DNA from 3 places in the Oerskovia sp. Root22 genome. Region 1 is predicted to be linked to each of the others. Evidence: riboswitches for the same ligand, from Rfam matches in the RefSeq annotation. Region 1 holds a riboswitch; each other region holds the start of a gene.
What was found. A riboswitch is a leader RNA that binds a small molecule or an ion and turns the genes downstream of it on or off. The one in region 1 is predicted to bind thiamine pyrophosphate.
Positions count from the first base shown of each region.

Region 2: it holds a riboswitch for thiamine pyrophosphate, as region 1 does, so the genes downstream of both, ASE15_RS02175 (thiamine ABC transporter substrate binding subunit) here and thiC (phosphomethylpyrimidine synthase ThiC) in region 1, are expected to answer to the same signal.
Region 3: it holds a riboswitch for thiamine pyrophosphate, as region 1 does, so the genes downstream of both, thiD (bifunctional hydroxymethylpyrimidine kinase/phosphomethylpyrimidine kinase) here and thiC (phosphomethylpyrimidine synthase ThiC) in region 1, are expected to answer to the same signal.

Region 1 is NZ_LMIL01000011.1:387,000-391,784, reverse strand. Features, by position in the region: gene thiC (phosphomethylpyrimidine synthase ThiC) at 1-1,673, opposite strand, end outside; TPP riboswitch at 1,664-1,773, opposite strand; gene ASE15_RS17120 (hypothetical protein) at 2,369-3,730, opposite strand; gene ASE15_RS17115 (ABC transporter ATP-binding protein) at 3,727-4,362, opposite strand; gene ASE15_RS17110 (peptidoglycan-binding protein) at 4,353-4,785, opposite strand, start outside.
Region 2 is NZ_LMIL01000001.1:520,774-525,558, reverse strand. Features, by position in the region: gene ASE15_RS02190 (YdeI/OmpD-associated family protein) at 1-293, shown strand, start outside; gene ASE15_RS02185 (serine hydrolase) at 374-1,795, opposite strand; gene ASE15_RS02180 (DUF4235 domain-containing protein) at 1,863-2,132, opposite strand; TPP riboswitch at 2,302-2,427, shown strand; gene ASE15_RS02175 (thiamine ABC transporter substrate binding subunit) at 2,486-3,577, shown strand; gene ASE15_RS02170 (iron ABC transporter permease) at 3,583-4,785, shown strand, end outside.
Region 3 is NZ_LMIL01000007.1:24,285-29,069, reverse strand. Features, by position in the region: gene ASE15_RS04965 (YceI family protein) at 1-310, shown strand, start outside; gene ASE15_RS04960 (hypothetical protein) at 336-704, opposite strand; gene ASE15_RS04955 (DUF389 domain-containing protein) at 809-1,795, opposite strand; gene ASE15_RS04950 (HEAT repeat domain-containing protein) at 1,829-2,656, opposite strand; TPP riboswitch at 2,798-2,898, shown strand; gene thiD (bifunctional hydroxymethylpyrimidine kinase/phosphomethylpyrimidine kinase) at 2,890-4,500, shown strand; gene ASE15_RS04940 (hypothetical protein) at 4,566-4,785, opposite strand, start outside.

The DNA.
Region 1 (4,785 bases):
GCCTCGATCGCCTCGACCGACGTCAGGCCGTTCTTCTCGGCGTACTCGCGCACGTCCGCGGAGATCCGCATCGAGCAGAACTTGGGCCCGCACATCGAGCAGAAGTGCGCGGTCTTGGCGGGCTCGGCCGGCAGCGTCTCGTCGTGGAAGGCGCGGGCGGTGTCGGGGTCGAGGGAGAGCGCGAACTGGTCGTGCCAGCGGAACTCGAACCGGGCACGGGACAGCGCGTCGTCCCGCAGCTGCGCACGCGGGTGCCCCTTGGCGAGGTCGGCGGAGTGCGCCGCGATCTTGTACGTGATGACCCCCGTCTTGACGTCGTCACGGTCGGGCAGCCCCAGGTGCTCCTTGGGCGTGACGTAGCAGAGCATCGCGGTCCCGGCCTGGGCGATGATCGCGGCCCCGATCGCGGACGTGATGTGGTCGTAGGCGGGCGCGATGTCGGTCGCGAGCGGTCCGAGCGTGTAGAACGGCGCCTCCTCGCACAGCTCCTCCTCGAGGCGCACGTTCTCGACGATCTTGTGCATGGGGACGTGCCCCGGGCCCTCGATCATGACCTGCACGCCGTAGGACTTCGCGACCTTGGTCAGCTCGCCCAGCGTGCGCAGCTCAGCGAACTGGGCCGCGTCGTTGGCGTCCGCGATGGACCCCGGTCGCAGGCCGTCACCCAGGGAGAACGTCACGTCGTAGTCGCGCAGGATCTCGCACAGCTCCGCGAAGTGCGTGTACAGGAACGACTCCTGGTGGTGCGCGAGGCACCACGCGGCCATGATCGAGCCGCCGCGGGACACGATGCCCGTGACACGGCGCGCGGTCAGCGGGACGTAGCGCAGCAGGACGCCCGCGTGCACGGTCATGTAGTCGACGCCCTGCTCGGCCTGCTCGATCACGGTGTCGCGGTAGATCTCCCACGTGAGCTTCGCGGGGTCCCCCTTGACCTTCTCGAGCGCCTGGTAGAGCGGCACCGTCCCCACGGGGATCGGGGAGTTGCGCAGCACCCACTCGCGGGTCTCGTGGATGTCCTTGCCCGTCGAGAGGTCCATGAGGGTGTCGGCGCCCCAGCGCGCGGCCCACACCATCTTCTCGACCTCCTCCTCGATCGAGGACGTCACGGCCGAGTTCCCGATGTTCGCGTTGATCTTCACGCCGAACGCCTTGCCGATGATCATGGGCTCGATCTCGGGGTGCCGACGGTTGGCCGGGATCACCGCCCGGCCACGCGCGACCTCGTCGCGCACGAGCTCGACGTCGACGCCCTCGCGGGCAGCGACGAAGCGCATCTCGTCGGTCACGACCCCGGCGCGCGCCCAGGCGAGCTGCGTCCGGGCGCCGCCCGTACCGCGCTCGGTGGGGACGACGTCGGGCCGGAGCCAGGACGCCCGCAGGGCGGGCAGGCCGCCCGCGAGGTCGAACGCCGCGGGGTCGTCCGACTCGGTGTAGGGGCCCGAGGTGTCGTACAGGTCCAGGTGCTCGCCGTTGCTCAGGAGCACGCGGCGCTCGGGGACGCGCAGGTGCTCCTCGCCCGGGACCGGGTGGTGGACCTTGGCGGACCCCGCGATGGGTCCGGTCGTGATGGTGTGCGCGGACGACCCGGTGGTCGCGGCGGGCACGGTGGGTGCAGCTGGTGCAGCGGCGGCGGGCCCGGTGGTTGTGGGCACAGCGGTCTCAGAGCTCATTGCTCTCTCCCTACGTCGGCATGATCCGAACAGGTTCGAACGGTCGGCGGCGCTGAGCCGCCCTCTCAGCTCGCTGCTGCGAGCTCCCGTGGGTGTGTGTGGAGTTGTGGGTCGTGCTGGTGGTGCGGTGGTGCTGGGTGGTGCGGTCGTCACCGTAGCGCACGGCGCCGGGCGTCGGCGCACCTGTCCCGCGTTCGGCGCTCACGGCCTCACTGCTCGAGCAGCGACCTCGGTGATCTGTCCGTCCTCGGCGATCGTCCTCACCAAGTCGACGTCCGTCGCCTGCCCGAGCGCGAGGACATCCGGTACCCACTGACCCTCGTTGGCAACAGGCGCCGCCGAACAGCCAACCACCAGCACACTCAGCAGGCCAGTGGCGACGCCAGCCAGGCCGACCTGCATCGCAAGGTCGGCCTGGCCAGAACAGATCGGGTTCGCTCAGTGAACCACGTCGAGGTAGCGGTAGGTGATCAACGAGGTCGTGATCGTGCCGGTCTGAGAAATGCTCCTTGCAGATGCCCACCCGCCATAGACCGTTGCACCGCTGCCGGTCGCGGGGTTCTTCCATGACATTCCTGCTCGCGCGCTCGAGCAAGTGTCGTTCCTCACCTTGGAACGCGTGGGCGACTCTACGGCTGTTCCTCACACCCGAGCCCACCGTCCCGGCCCCTCACGAATCTTGCAGCTCTCTGTACTCACCTCTCCTTGAAGTACTTGAAGAGGTGCTTCTCGCGGGTCGTGAGCGCCCCGGCCACGGCCCCGACGAGCACCGCTCCTGCTCCGGCGAGGACGGTCCGCATGCCGATGATCCAGGTGCTCACCTGGTCGGTGGCGAGCCCGTCACCTCCGGCTCCCGCGAGCCACCACAGCGCGGGGACGGTCACGACGATCCCGGCACCGGTCCAGGCGGCGGTCTCGAGGAGCATCTGCCAGGTCAGGGCGGCACGCGGGACCCGGGCGTGCAGGGCCGCGGCGAGCTCGAGGCGGCGCAGCCGTATCGCGACGTATCCCAGGGCCAGGCCCAGGGCGGCCGTGGCGATCGGGGTGGGCTCGGTCAGGCGGCCGGAGAACTCGGCGCTCGCGTCGTAGGTCGCACCGAGCCGGCCGTTGAGCTGCTTCTGGGTGGGTTGCACCTCGGAGGACGGGTCGGCGACGACAGTCGTGCGCAGGAGCGTCGCGGTCTCGGGGTCGACGGGCCAGATCTCGACCCAGCACGAGTCGAACAGCCCCGTGGCGGGTACGGGAGCGACGGCTGCGTAGCCCAGGGCGCGGTCGCGTCCGTCGTCGGGGTACGGGTAGACCGCGCCGAGCCGCGCGGGCCCGGTGGTCGTCGCGATCGAGTCACCGGGGACCGCGCCGAGCGCCTCGGCCAGGTCCGCGGACAGCCACAGGCCCGCCCCGGCGACCCGTCCGCGGTCGAGCGCGCCGAGCAGCCCAGGGGTTGCTTCGAGGCCGGTGAGCTCGCTCGAGGGGAGGTTGAGCGCCCGCAGCGGTTCCCCGGTCCGCAGGGCGCCGGCCGCGTTGACGCCGTCGACCCTGGCGAGGGCCTCGCAGCGTGCCCCGTCGACCTGCCCGGTAGCCTCGAGGATCTGCACGCTCGCGCCCGCGTCGCGGTACTCGCGGGCTCCCTCGATAACGCCGACGATCGCCCGCACGTCGACCGCGGCCAGCGCGCCGACGACCACCACGAGCACCGCCGCGAACAGGGTCGCGCGGGTCGTGCCGGTCGCGACACTGCGCCACGCCTCGGACACCACGGACGCGGCCCGCATCGTGCGAGTCCGTCCGGCCCGTGCAGGTTCCCCGCCGTGCCCGACGGCGCCGCTCACCTCCGCGCGGGGGTGCGCTCCGTCGTCGGGCAGGGTGGGGGCGTCGAAGCCGAGGCTGGCGGGCAGGCTCGACGTGTCCGGGGGCGCACCGACGTTGAGGGCAGCGCCGTCGTCAGGCGAAGTGGACGCTCCTGCGGGCGGGTCCTGACGACCGGGTCCTGCGGGGCGGTGAGCGTCGCCTGGGGCAGTCGCGAGACCGGGCCGCGCGCCGTCGTCGGGCGTGATCATGCCGCGTCCTGCGCGTGCTGGAAGTCGGCGAGGTCGATCACGCGCGTGCAGGCGTCGCGCGTGTGCGGGTCGTGCGTGGCGACCACGACGATCGAGTCGTCCTGGGCGATGCCGGCCAGGACCTCGTTGACGGTCGCGGCCGTGCGCAGGTCGAGCTGCGCGGTGGGCTCGTCGACGAGCAGCAGGTCCGGCGCCAGGGCCACCGCGCGCGCGAGCATGAGCCGCTGGGCCTCGCCACCGGACAACGCCCGGAATGGGCGGTCCGCGACGGGCGCCAGGTTGAAGCGCGCCATGATCTCGAGAGCACGGGCCTCCGCGTCGGGACGGCGCAGACCGCGCGCAAGGAGCGGGAGCACCACGTGGTCCAGGGCCGCCCGGCGCGCGACACCGTGCGGGTTCTGGAAGACCCACCCGGTCGTGGCGACGCCCAGACGCTCGACCTGCCCTTGCGTGGGGCGCTCCCAGCCCGCGACGATGCTCAGCAACGTCGACTTGCCGCTGCCCGAGGGGCCCACGAGCGCGACGACCTCTCCCGGTACGACCTCCAGGTCCAGCCCGGTGAACAGCAGGCCCGTGCCGGGAAAAGCGTGCCCCAGATCGGTCCCGACCAGCCGCTTGCCCCCTACCGGCACGTCTGCCCCTCGGCCTGCGAGGTCAGCTCGACCTCGGTCGGCGCCGTGGCGGCGTCGAGGCCGTCGAACGTCACGAGGGTCTGCCCCAGGCTCGACGCGACGACCGTCACGGGGTACGCCGTGCCGTCCGCTGACACGCACCCCGCGGCGCCGCTCAGCGCGAACAGCGCCCCGGGCGGCACGACCGAGACGTCCAGCGGCGCGGCGAGCACGTACTCGAGCGTCAACGGCTCGGAACCCTCGGAGCGCTGCCAGCCGGCGAACTCCATGCTGCCGCGCACGGCCTCGAGGAACGCCGGATCGGTGACCACACCGCCCTCCCCGACGAACGCACTCAGCTCACCCAGACGCAGCACCCGGTCACCGGGCGTGACGTTCGAGAGCGTGTCCGACAGGCCCAGCGAGACCAGCGTCCCGGCCGTC
Region 2 (4,785 bases), on a different contig from region 1:
CGCCGTACCAGGGGCGGTTCATGATCGCGCTCAGCGCGGAGAACAGGGAGGCCGCCGGGGTATCGGGCGGCGACGAGGTGGACGTCGAGATCGAGGTCGACGACGCACCGCGTGAGGTCACCGTGCCCGACGACCTCGCGGCAGCGCTCACGGCCGAGGCGCGTGCGGCGTTCGACGGGCTGTCGTTCAGCCGCCGGCGCGCGCTGGTCGAGCCGATCGAGGCCGCCAAGACCCCCGAGACCCGGCAGCGGCGGATCGACAAGGCCGTCGCGGAGCTGGCTCCCGGCGCGTAGGCCCCACGACGGAGATCCCGGGCAGGGCCGGGGCAGGACGACGGTCAGCCCCGGTCCCCGGGGGCCTCGCGCAGCTCGCCCTACTTCGAGCCCGCCGCCCCACCCAGCAGCGCGAACGCGCTCTCCGCGGTGTCGACCAGCACCATCGGGTTCGCGAGCACGGCCGGGTCCGTGGCCGCGAGCTGCACGGTCACGACGTACGTGTCGCCCGCGGCGTCCTCCGCGAGCCACGAGCCCGCCAGGACGCCGGGCGCGCTGCCACCCTTGAACGCGACGTAGGGCCACGCCGTCGTGTCGACCTCGATGCCGGGGTTGGCCGAGAGCACCTCGCGCACCACGGGGTCCTGCTCGCCGCGGTCGTGCAACCAGACGTGCGCGGCGCACAGGTCCGACGACGTCGCGAACCAGTCGACGTCGTCCTGCCACACGGGCGTGGTCACTCCCGCGGGGTCGACGGCGAGGGGCCCGCCGGGCAGCGCGTCGAGCATCGCGCGCCGTCCCGCGGTGTCGGCCGCCGCCCACCCGGTGGCCTGCGACGGCGAGCCCCAGGCGATCGCGAACGCGTCGCGGGTCGTGAGGAACGGGGTGTTGAGCGACGGGTCGGCGTGCCCCAGCGTGGCCTGCGCGCGTTCGACGGCGTCACGCCCCACGGCCTGGACCAGCAGGTCGGTCGCGGTGTTGTCGCTGATCGAGATCATGAGCTCGGCCGCCTCGCGCACCGTGACCGCGGTGCCCGTGGGCGCGTCCTGGAGCTGCCCCGAGGGCAGGGACCGCACGTCGTCGGTCACGGTCAGCTCGTCGTCCCAGGTCAGCGTCCCGGCCTCGACGGCCTGCGACACCGCGCCCAGCACGTAGAGCTTGAAGATCGAGCCGAGCGGCAGCACCTCGTCCGGGTCCGAGCCGCCGGGAGCCTCCTCGACCGCCTGGCACGTCCCGTTGTCCAGGACCTGGGCCACGAGCAGCGAGCTCTGCGCGTCCACGGCGTCGAGGCGTTCGCCCAGCTCGTCCCAGCTCGCCGCGGGCTCGCGGTGCGGGTCGTCGCCCGGGCCGAAGAACAGGGTCTCGATGCGGCTGTCCGCGTCGACACCGATCTGCATCGTGAAGAACTGCCCGCTCGCCCCGACGATCGTCAGCGCGGCCTGCTTCTCGCCCGCGTCGACGACGTCGACCGAGACCGGCACCCATTCCCGGTCCGCGCGGAGCTGGTCCAGCACGGGCACGAGCTGGGCGGCGGGCACCTGGTCCAGGAACGTCCGGGCGAACCGCCGATCGAGCGTCGCGGCATCGGGGGACGCGTCCGCGTTGAGCACCTCGAGCACCCAGGCGGCCGCCTTGCCGACCGTGCCGCCCGGCAGCGCGACCGCGGTCGGGGCCACGCTCGGCGAGGGCGACACCTCGGAGCCGTTCCCGGACGACGAGCACCCGGTCAGTGCGAGCCCCACGACGAGGAGGCCTCCTACGAGGGGTGAGCGACGGCGTCGGGCGGCAGGAGAGGAGGGCATCGAGACACCCTACGGAACATCCGTGACGCGGCGGGCGCTGACCCGCCGGAGCCGCCCGACCCCGACCTCAGGACGCGCGGGCCGCGAGCCGCGTCACGACGCGCTTGGCCTCGCGCCCCGCGAAACGGCGGGCGAACACGCTCGCGGCCGCAGCGGCCGCGGCGAAGGTGACGGCGCTGATGATGCTGACCTCGGGGTCGTCCAGGTCCTTGGGGGCGTCGTGCCCCGTGGCCTTGGCCCACGCGAAGCTCACGACCTTCTGCGCGACCCAGCCCGCGGCCAGCGTCAGGGCGACGGTCGCGACCTTCTCGGTGAGGGTCTGCTCGTTCTCGGCCATGTGGACCTCCAGGTGAGGGTGAGGCGGGCGGGGCGCGCCGCGCGTCGTGAAGGTGCCCGACGGCGGAGCTCAGGTCCCACCGTAGCCGTCGCCCGGGGCGGGGCGCGCCCCGGGCGAGACCACACGCCGGACCCCTGCCTGCGCCGTCGGACCGCGGTGTAAAGTCGCAGGTGAACGACAGGGGAGCGCCGACCGCCCGGAGACAACGGGCAACAGGCGCTGAGAGTGCGGACCACCGCAGACCCTCGAACCTGATCCGGTTAGCACCGGTGGAGGAAGTCGGGCTTCTCCAGCCTCGCTCACGGGACCTCCCGTGCGCGAGGTCCCCCTCCTGTGACGTCCAAGGAGGACACATGAACACCATCAGTACCCGCCGCGGCACCGCCCGCACGATCGGCCTCGGCCTCGTCGGCGGGCTCAGCGCGCTGGCCCTCACGGCCTGTGCCGGCACGACCGACACGGGCGCGGGCGACACCTCGTCGAGCGCCGAGGCGAGCACCGTCACGCTCGTCACGCACGACTCCTTCAACGTGAGCGAGGACGTCCTCGCCGCGTTCGAGAAGGAGTCCGGGCTGACCGTCAAGCAGGTCGCTCCCGGCGACGGCGGAGCGCTCGTCAACCAGCTCATCCTGACCAAGGACGCGCCGCTCGGCGACGTCGTGTTCGGCATCGACAACTCGTTCGCGACCCGCGCGATCGACGAGGGCGTGCTCGAGCCCTACACGCCCTCGGGCCTCGCCGACTCGGCGACCCAGTACGCCGTGGGCGACGGCGAGCTCACCCCCGTGGACCTCGGCGACGTCTGCGTCAACGTCGACCGCGCCTGGTTCTCGGCCGCGGGGATCCCCGAGCCCACGACGCTCGACGACCTGACCGAGCCCGCGTACAAGGACCTGCTCGTCGTGACCAACCCCGCGACCTCGTCGCCCGGGCTGTCGTTCCTGCTCGCGACCGTCGGCGCCTACGGCGAGGACGGCTGGGAGGGCTACTGGAGCAAGCTCAAGGACAACGGCGTCAAGGTCGCCGACGGGTGGTCCGACGCCTACTACGTCGACTTCTCCGGCTCCGAGGGCAAGGGCCCACGCCCCCTCGTGCTGTCCTACTCGACGTCGCCCGCGTTCACGGTCACCGAGGACGGTACCGAGACCACCACGGGCGCGCTGCTCGACACGTGCTTCCGCCAGGTCGAGTACACGGGCGTGCTGGCCGGGGCCAAGAACCCCGAGGGCGCCAAGAAGCTCGTCGACTTCCTCGTGAGCGACGCGTTCCAGGCCGACATCGCCGACAACATGTACATGTACCCGGCGGACGCGGACACCGAGCTGCCCGAGGGCTGGGCCGAGTTCGCGCCCCTGTCCCCGTCGCCCTTCGAGGTCGCCCCCGCCGACATCACGGCCCACCGCGACGAGTGGATCAAGGCGTGGACGTCGACGGTGATCGGCTGAGCACGATGCCCGTGAGCCGCGGCCTGCCCGCGGCCGTGCAGCGCGGCGGGCGGGTCCTCCTGTGGGGGCTCGCCGCCGGGCTGCCGCTGCTCTTCCTCGGGGTGTTCTTCGCGTGGCCCGTCGTGACGCTGATCGCGCGCGGGTTCGTCACCAACGGCTCCCTCGACCTCTCCGGCTTCGCCGAGGTGTTCTCCGAGCCGCGGACCTGGCGGATCATCGGGCTGACGCTGTGGCAGGGCGTGCTCGGCACCGTGATCTCGGTGCTGCTCGGCGTGCCCGGCGCGTACGTGCTCTACCGGTGCCGGTTCCGGGGGCGCACGTTCCTGCGGGCGTTCGTGACGGTGCCGTTCGTGCTGCCGACCGTCGTGGTGGGAGTGGCGTTCCGCTCCCTGCTGGTCGAGGGCGGGCTGCTCGGGTTCCTGCGGCTCGACGGGACGTTCGGGGCGATCGTCCTGGCCCTCGTCTTCTTCAACTACTCGGTCGTGGTCCGGACCGTCGGCGGGCTCTGGGAGCACCTCGACCCGCGTGCCGAGGAGGCGGCCCGCGCCCTGGGGGCCTCGCCCTGGCGGGCGTTCCGGTCCGTGACGCTGCCGTCGCTGGCCCCGGCCATCGCGTCGGCCGCGTCGATCGTGTTCCTGTTCTGTGCCACGGCGTTCGGTGTCGTGCTCGTCCTGGGCGGGGTCCAGTATGGGACCATCGAGACCGAGATCTGGATCCAGACGACCCAGTTCCTCGACCTGCGCGCGGCCGCGGTGCTCTCGGTCGTGCAGCTCGTGGTCGTGGTGGTCGCGCTGAGCGTGGCCAACCGGACCCGCGCCCGGCGCGAGCGCGCGCTCAACCTCTCCGCGGCGACGTCCGCGGCCCGGCCGCTGCGCCTGCGGGCCGACGCGGTCCCGCTCGCGGTGACCGCCGTCGTCGTGCTGGGCCTGATCGCCCTGCCGCTCGTCAACCTCCTCGTGCGCTCGTTCCAGACCCCCGACGGCTGGAGCCTCGCGAACTACGCGAACCTCGGCACGACCGGCGGCCGCAACGCCCTGAGCGTGACCGTGTGGGAGGCCACGGCCAACTCGGTGCGGACCGCCGCGATCGCGACGCTGCTCGCGGTCGTGATCGGCGGGCTCGTCGCGCTCGTCGTCTCGCGACGGCCTCGGTCGCGCACGGGTCGTCGGGCGATCAGCGCGCTCGACTCGGTCTTCATGCTCCCGCTC
Region 3 (4,785 bases), on a different contig from region 1:
CCTGCGCAACCGTTCGCCCGAGCGCTCCGAGGTCCCTGCGGCCAGGATCCAGGGGGCCGGTGCGGGGCACTTCGTCGTGAGCGGGCTGCTCACGATCCGGGGCGTGACCCTGCCGATCGATCTGACCATGCAGTTCGGCGGGGCGCGGCGAGACCCGTACGGCCGCGACATCTTCGGGTTCAGCGCCTCGGGCACGTTCGACCGCGAGGCCTACGGGCTCGTGTGGAACGTCGTGCTGGAGACCGGCGGGCTGCTGGTGGGCAAGAAGGTCGAGATCGAGATCGCCGGCGAGGCGATCCGGCAGGACTGAGCGACTGTCGCTCGTCGCGCGTTGGTCAGGAGTGGCGGCGTCCGCGGGACGCCCCGAACGGACCACCCACGAACAGCCCCAGGCCGAGCACGAACCCGAAGTCGTACCAGTTCCCGTTGTTGTGGACCTCGTAGATGTTCACCGTGTCGGTGAACAGCGAGATCACGAAGGTCACGGGCACGATGATGCCCTGCCACAGGCCCAGCCAGAACCCCGCCGGGCTGCCGTCCGCGGTGGGCGTCCCGACGTCGGGGTTGGGCCCAGGCGCGCACGCGGAGAGGACGAGGGCCGCGCCGACCAGTGCCACGGCGAGGACAAGCCGTCGACGGCCGCGGTCCGGAGCGACCTCCGAGCGGGGCCCAGGTGAGACGTCGTTCCCGTGCGTCGAGCTCATGACCGGCCTCCTCGTCGTGGGGCCGTCCTGGCCCACCTCCAGGATCCGCCGAGCATCGCGCGGGCTCAACCGCGCGGGCTCAACCGGGCGTGGCAGTCGGGCCGTCAGCCCGTCGCCGGCAGTCGCCTCGTCCCACCGATCACAAGCGTGACGTCGACGTCGACGTCGGCGAGCCCCGCCTCGTCGAGCGCTGCGCGCAGGGTGGCGGCATCGGCCTCGGGGGCCGGGCCGATCGCTTCGATCCTCAGGACCGACCCGCTGAACGAGATCCCGGTGATCGTCCAGCTCTCCTGCTCGGCCCACGCCTGGGCCACAGGGGCCGCGGCGATCTTGTCCGCGTTCTGCCGCAGGACGTGCTGGCTGATGGTGCTGAGGGGAACCGCGACGAGGAGCAGGGCAGCGGCGACCGTGACGAGGCTCGCACCCCGCAGGGGGCCGACGAACCGCTCGGTCTCGCCCGCGGCCGTGCGGACCTGGAAGAGCAGGAAGACGATCGTGCCGGTCGCGATGATCGCCGCGACGTTGGTCGCGAACAGCAGCAGCGCCCCCAAGGCCTGGTTCGGGGCCCCGGACTCGAGCGTGAGGCCGACGACCGCGAGCGGCGGGACGAGAGAGATCGCGATGGCGACGCCCGGCAGGGCGTCCGACACGTCGGCGCGCACCAGGGCGAACGCACCGACGGCCCCGGTCGCGAGCGCCGCGAGCAGGTCGATGAGCTGGGGCGTCACGCGGCCCGCGACCTGGCTGTTGGTCGCCGCGACGATCTCGATCGGGACGAACAGCCCGACGACGTACCCGGTCGCGACCACCCCCGCGGCGCCCGCGATGACCAGGAGCGCCGACGAGGTCAGGTTCCGGTGGTCGTTGAGGACGATCGCGAGCGCGGTCCCGACGATGGGCGTCATGAGGGGCGCGACGATCATGGCGCCGATCACGGTGGCCGTGCTGTCGGCTGCGACGCCCGCCGACGCGATGATCGCGGCGAGGATCAGCAGGGTCCAGAACGTGGCCTGACGCGACCGGGAGGACGGCCCCTCGCTGATGAACAGCGCGGACGTCATCCGCTGGACGTCGGCCGTGGTGACGCGCATGCTGCCTCCCGGGGCGTCTGAGTGTCCCCAGCATCACAGGGGGTCGGCGCTCGCGCTCGGTGTACCGGTGCGGACACGGCGCACGCGCTGCCAGGTCTTCAGGGACTTGCGTGCCGCGCTCGCGACCGTGCTGCCGTTCGCGATGGCCACGGTCTCCTCCGCAGGGTCTGCTGCGATGTGGAGCAGCCGCTCGTGGACACGCTCGCTCCCGGTCCTCCCGAGGGCACGGACCGCCCAGTACCGGGTGTCGACGTCGGGTGCGCACGCCTGGTCGAGGAGCCAGACCGACTGGACGGGGTCGATCGAGCCCAGGGCGTTCGCGACGTACCCCAGGAGCGGGAACCGGTGCTCGACGAGCTCGCGGCGCAGCGCGTCGACGGCGTCCGCGCCCCCGAGACCGGCCAGCGCTCCGGCCGCGGCCTCCCGCACGACGTGCTCGGGGTCGCGGAGCCGGGCGACGAGGTGCGGCACTGCCTCGTGCGCGTCCAGGTCACCGAGCACCTCGCAGCCGACACTCCGCTCGGAGGTGACGGGGGAGCCGAGCAGGGCGAGGGCGTAGGGGACGGCTCCCCGGAATCCCGCCCGAGCGCACGCGGCCGTGAGGTACCAGGTGGCCGAGACCCCGGACTCGAGGGCGCGCATCATCGCCGGTTCGAGCGATGGGTTCGCGAAGGCGTAGAGGCGGTTGAGAGTCCGCTCGAACGTGCCGATCGGGTATCGCTCGACGTGCAGCACGACGTCGCGCAGGGCGTCGACGGCGCCCTGGTCGTCGTCCATGGCTCGCTCGGCGGCGTCGTCGACCGCGTCCTCGTGGACCTCGGGGTCCGGGTCGAGGAGCCGGGCGACCAGGTCGTCGGTCATCGCGAGGCCGAGGGGCGCGAGCGACGACGGCGAGAGGGAGCGGAGCGAACCATGCGGTGAGCATAGAGGCGGGCGACGCCTCAGGTGCCGCCACCAGGCGGACCGCCGCCGGCAGGACGCCCCTCGCCCGCTAGAGTTCCCTGCCATGACACGGGGTGCCCGCTCCCACGAGCCGGGCTGAGAACACACCCGTCGAACCTGATCTAGCTAGCACTAGCGAAGGGATGTCGGCAATGTCGCTTGCTGCCACCGCACCTGTCCTGCCCACCCCCACCCCCGCACCTGCGCCGGGGACCCGGGGTGCGACCGAGCACGGCGTGTCGCCGGGGGCCGAGGCCTCCCGCCCCCGCGTCCTGTCCATCGCGGGCACCGACCCGACGGGAGGTGCCGGGATCCAGGCCGACCTCAAGGCGTTCGCGGCGCACGGCGCGTACGGCATGGCGGTCACGACCGCCCTGGTCGCGCAGAACACGCACGGCGTCCGCACGGTCCACGTCCCGGGTGCGGACTTCCTCACCGAGCAGCTCGACGCGGTCTCGGACGACGTCACGATCGACGCGGTCAAGATCGGCATGGTCGCCGACGAGCCGAACGCACGCGCGATCGCCGCGTGGCTTCGTCGTGTGCAGCCGCCGTTCGTCGTGCTCGACCCCGTCATGGTTGCCACGAGCGGCCACCGCCTCCTCGACGAGGAGGCCGAGCAGGCTGTGCGCGAGCTGGTCGCGCTCGCCGACCTCGTGACCCCCAACCTCCCCGAGCTCGCCGTCCTCGTCGGCGAGCAGGCCGCGACCACCTGGCCCGACGCCCTCGCCCAGGCGAGGCGCCTGCACGCGGCGAGCGGCGCCGTCGTGCTCCTGAAGGGTGGTCACCTCACCGGGGAGGAGTCGCCCGACGCCCTGGTGGGCGCGCGCGGGCCCGACGACGTCACGACCTTCGCGGCGGCCCGCATCGACACCGTGCACACCCACGGGACCGGGTGCTCGCTGTCGGCGGCGGTCGCCGCCCTGCGTCCCCGACGGGACGGCTGGGAGAGCGCGACGCGCGACGCGAAGACCTGGTTGACCGGCGCGCTGCGGGCCGGGGGAGCGTTGGCGGTGGGCACGGGCCGCGGACCCGTCGACCACCTGGCGCACCTGCCCACGCTGGGCAGGCAGGTGTTCTCCGAGGAGGCCTGGGAGCGGATCGAGGGGTGGCGCGAGGCCGTCGAGAGCATGGGGTTCGTGCGGGCGCTCGCGGACGGGAGCCTCGCCGCCGAGGACTTCGGGTTCTACCTCGCGCAGGACGCCGCGTACCTCGCCGAGTACTCGCGCGTGCTGTCGCGGGCGAGCCAGCTCGCGCCGACGCCCGAGGCCCGGCAGTTCTTCGCGGGGGCGGCAGTCGAGTCGCTCGAGGTCGAGCAGGCGCTGCACCGTGACTGGTTGGGCGAGCACGTCGGGATGGACCGGGGGGCGGTCGAGAGCGTCGACCCCTCTCCCGTGACCGCCGCCTACACCAACCACCTGCACGCGGCGTCGAACGGGTCGTACGCGGAGACCGTCGCGGCGCTGCTGCCGTGCTACTGGCTGTACTCGTACATCGGCGACGTCCTGGTGCGCCGGGCGGGGGACCTCGACGGGCATCCTTACGCGCGCTGGATCTCGCTCTACGGCGACCCGGCCTTCCAGGAGGCGACACGCACCGCGTGCTCGTTCGCCGACGAGGCCGCGCGCTGGGCCTCGCCCGCCGAGCGCGAACGTATGCTGCGCGCGTTCGAGCTGTCCTCGATGCACGAGTACCTGTTCTTCGAGCAGGGGCTGACCCGGCCGACCTGGCCCGAGGCGCCGGTCGGGGGCGCCGAGAAGTGAGCAGATGCCCCTGATCCGCCGCGAACAGGGGCAACTGCTCACTTCTCGGAGAACTGATCGGTGCCTCAGGCGCTCGTCGCCCCAGCCTCCGGGTACACGCAGTCGTAGCCGGGCGGCCACCAGCGCCACGACGTGCTGACCTGGTTCGACGACACGCCTGCGGGGCGCTCGGTGACGCACTGCGTGCGCATCTGGTCGAGCCCGACGGTCAGGTAGTACACCGCCAGCACGCCCGTGAAGACGACCATGAGGACGGTCAGCGCCAGCCGCAGGCGGCGGTCGGTG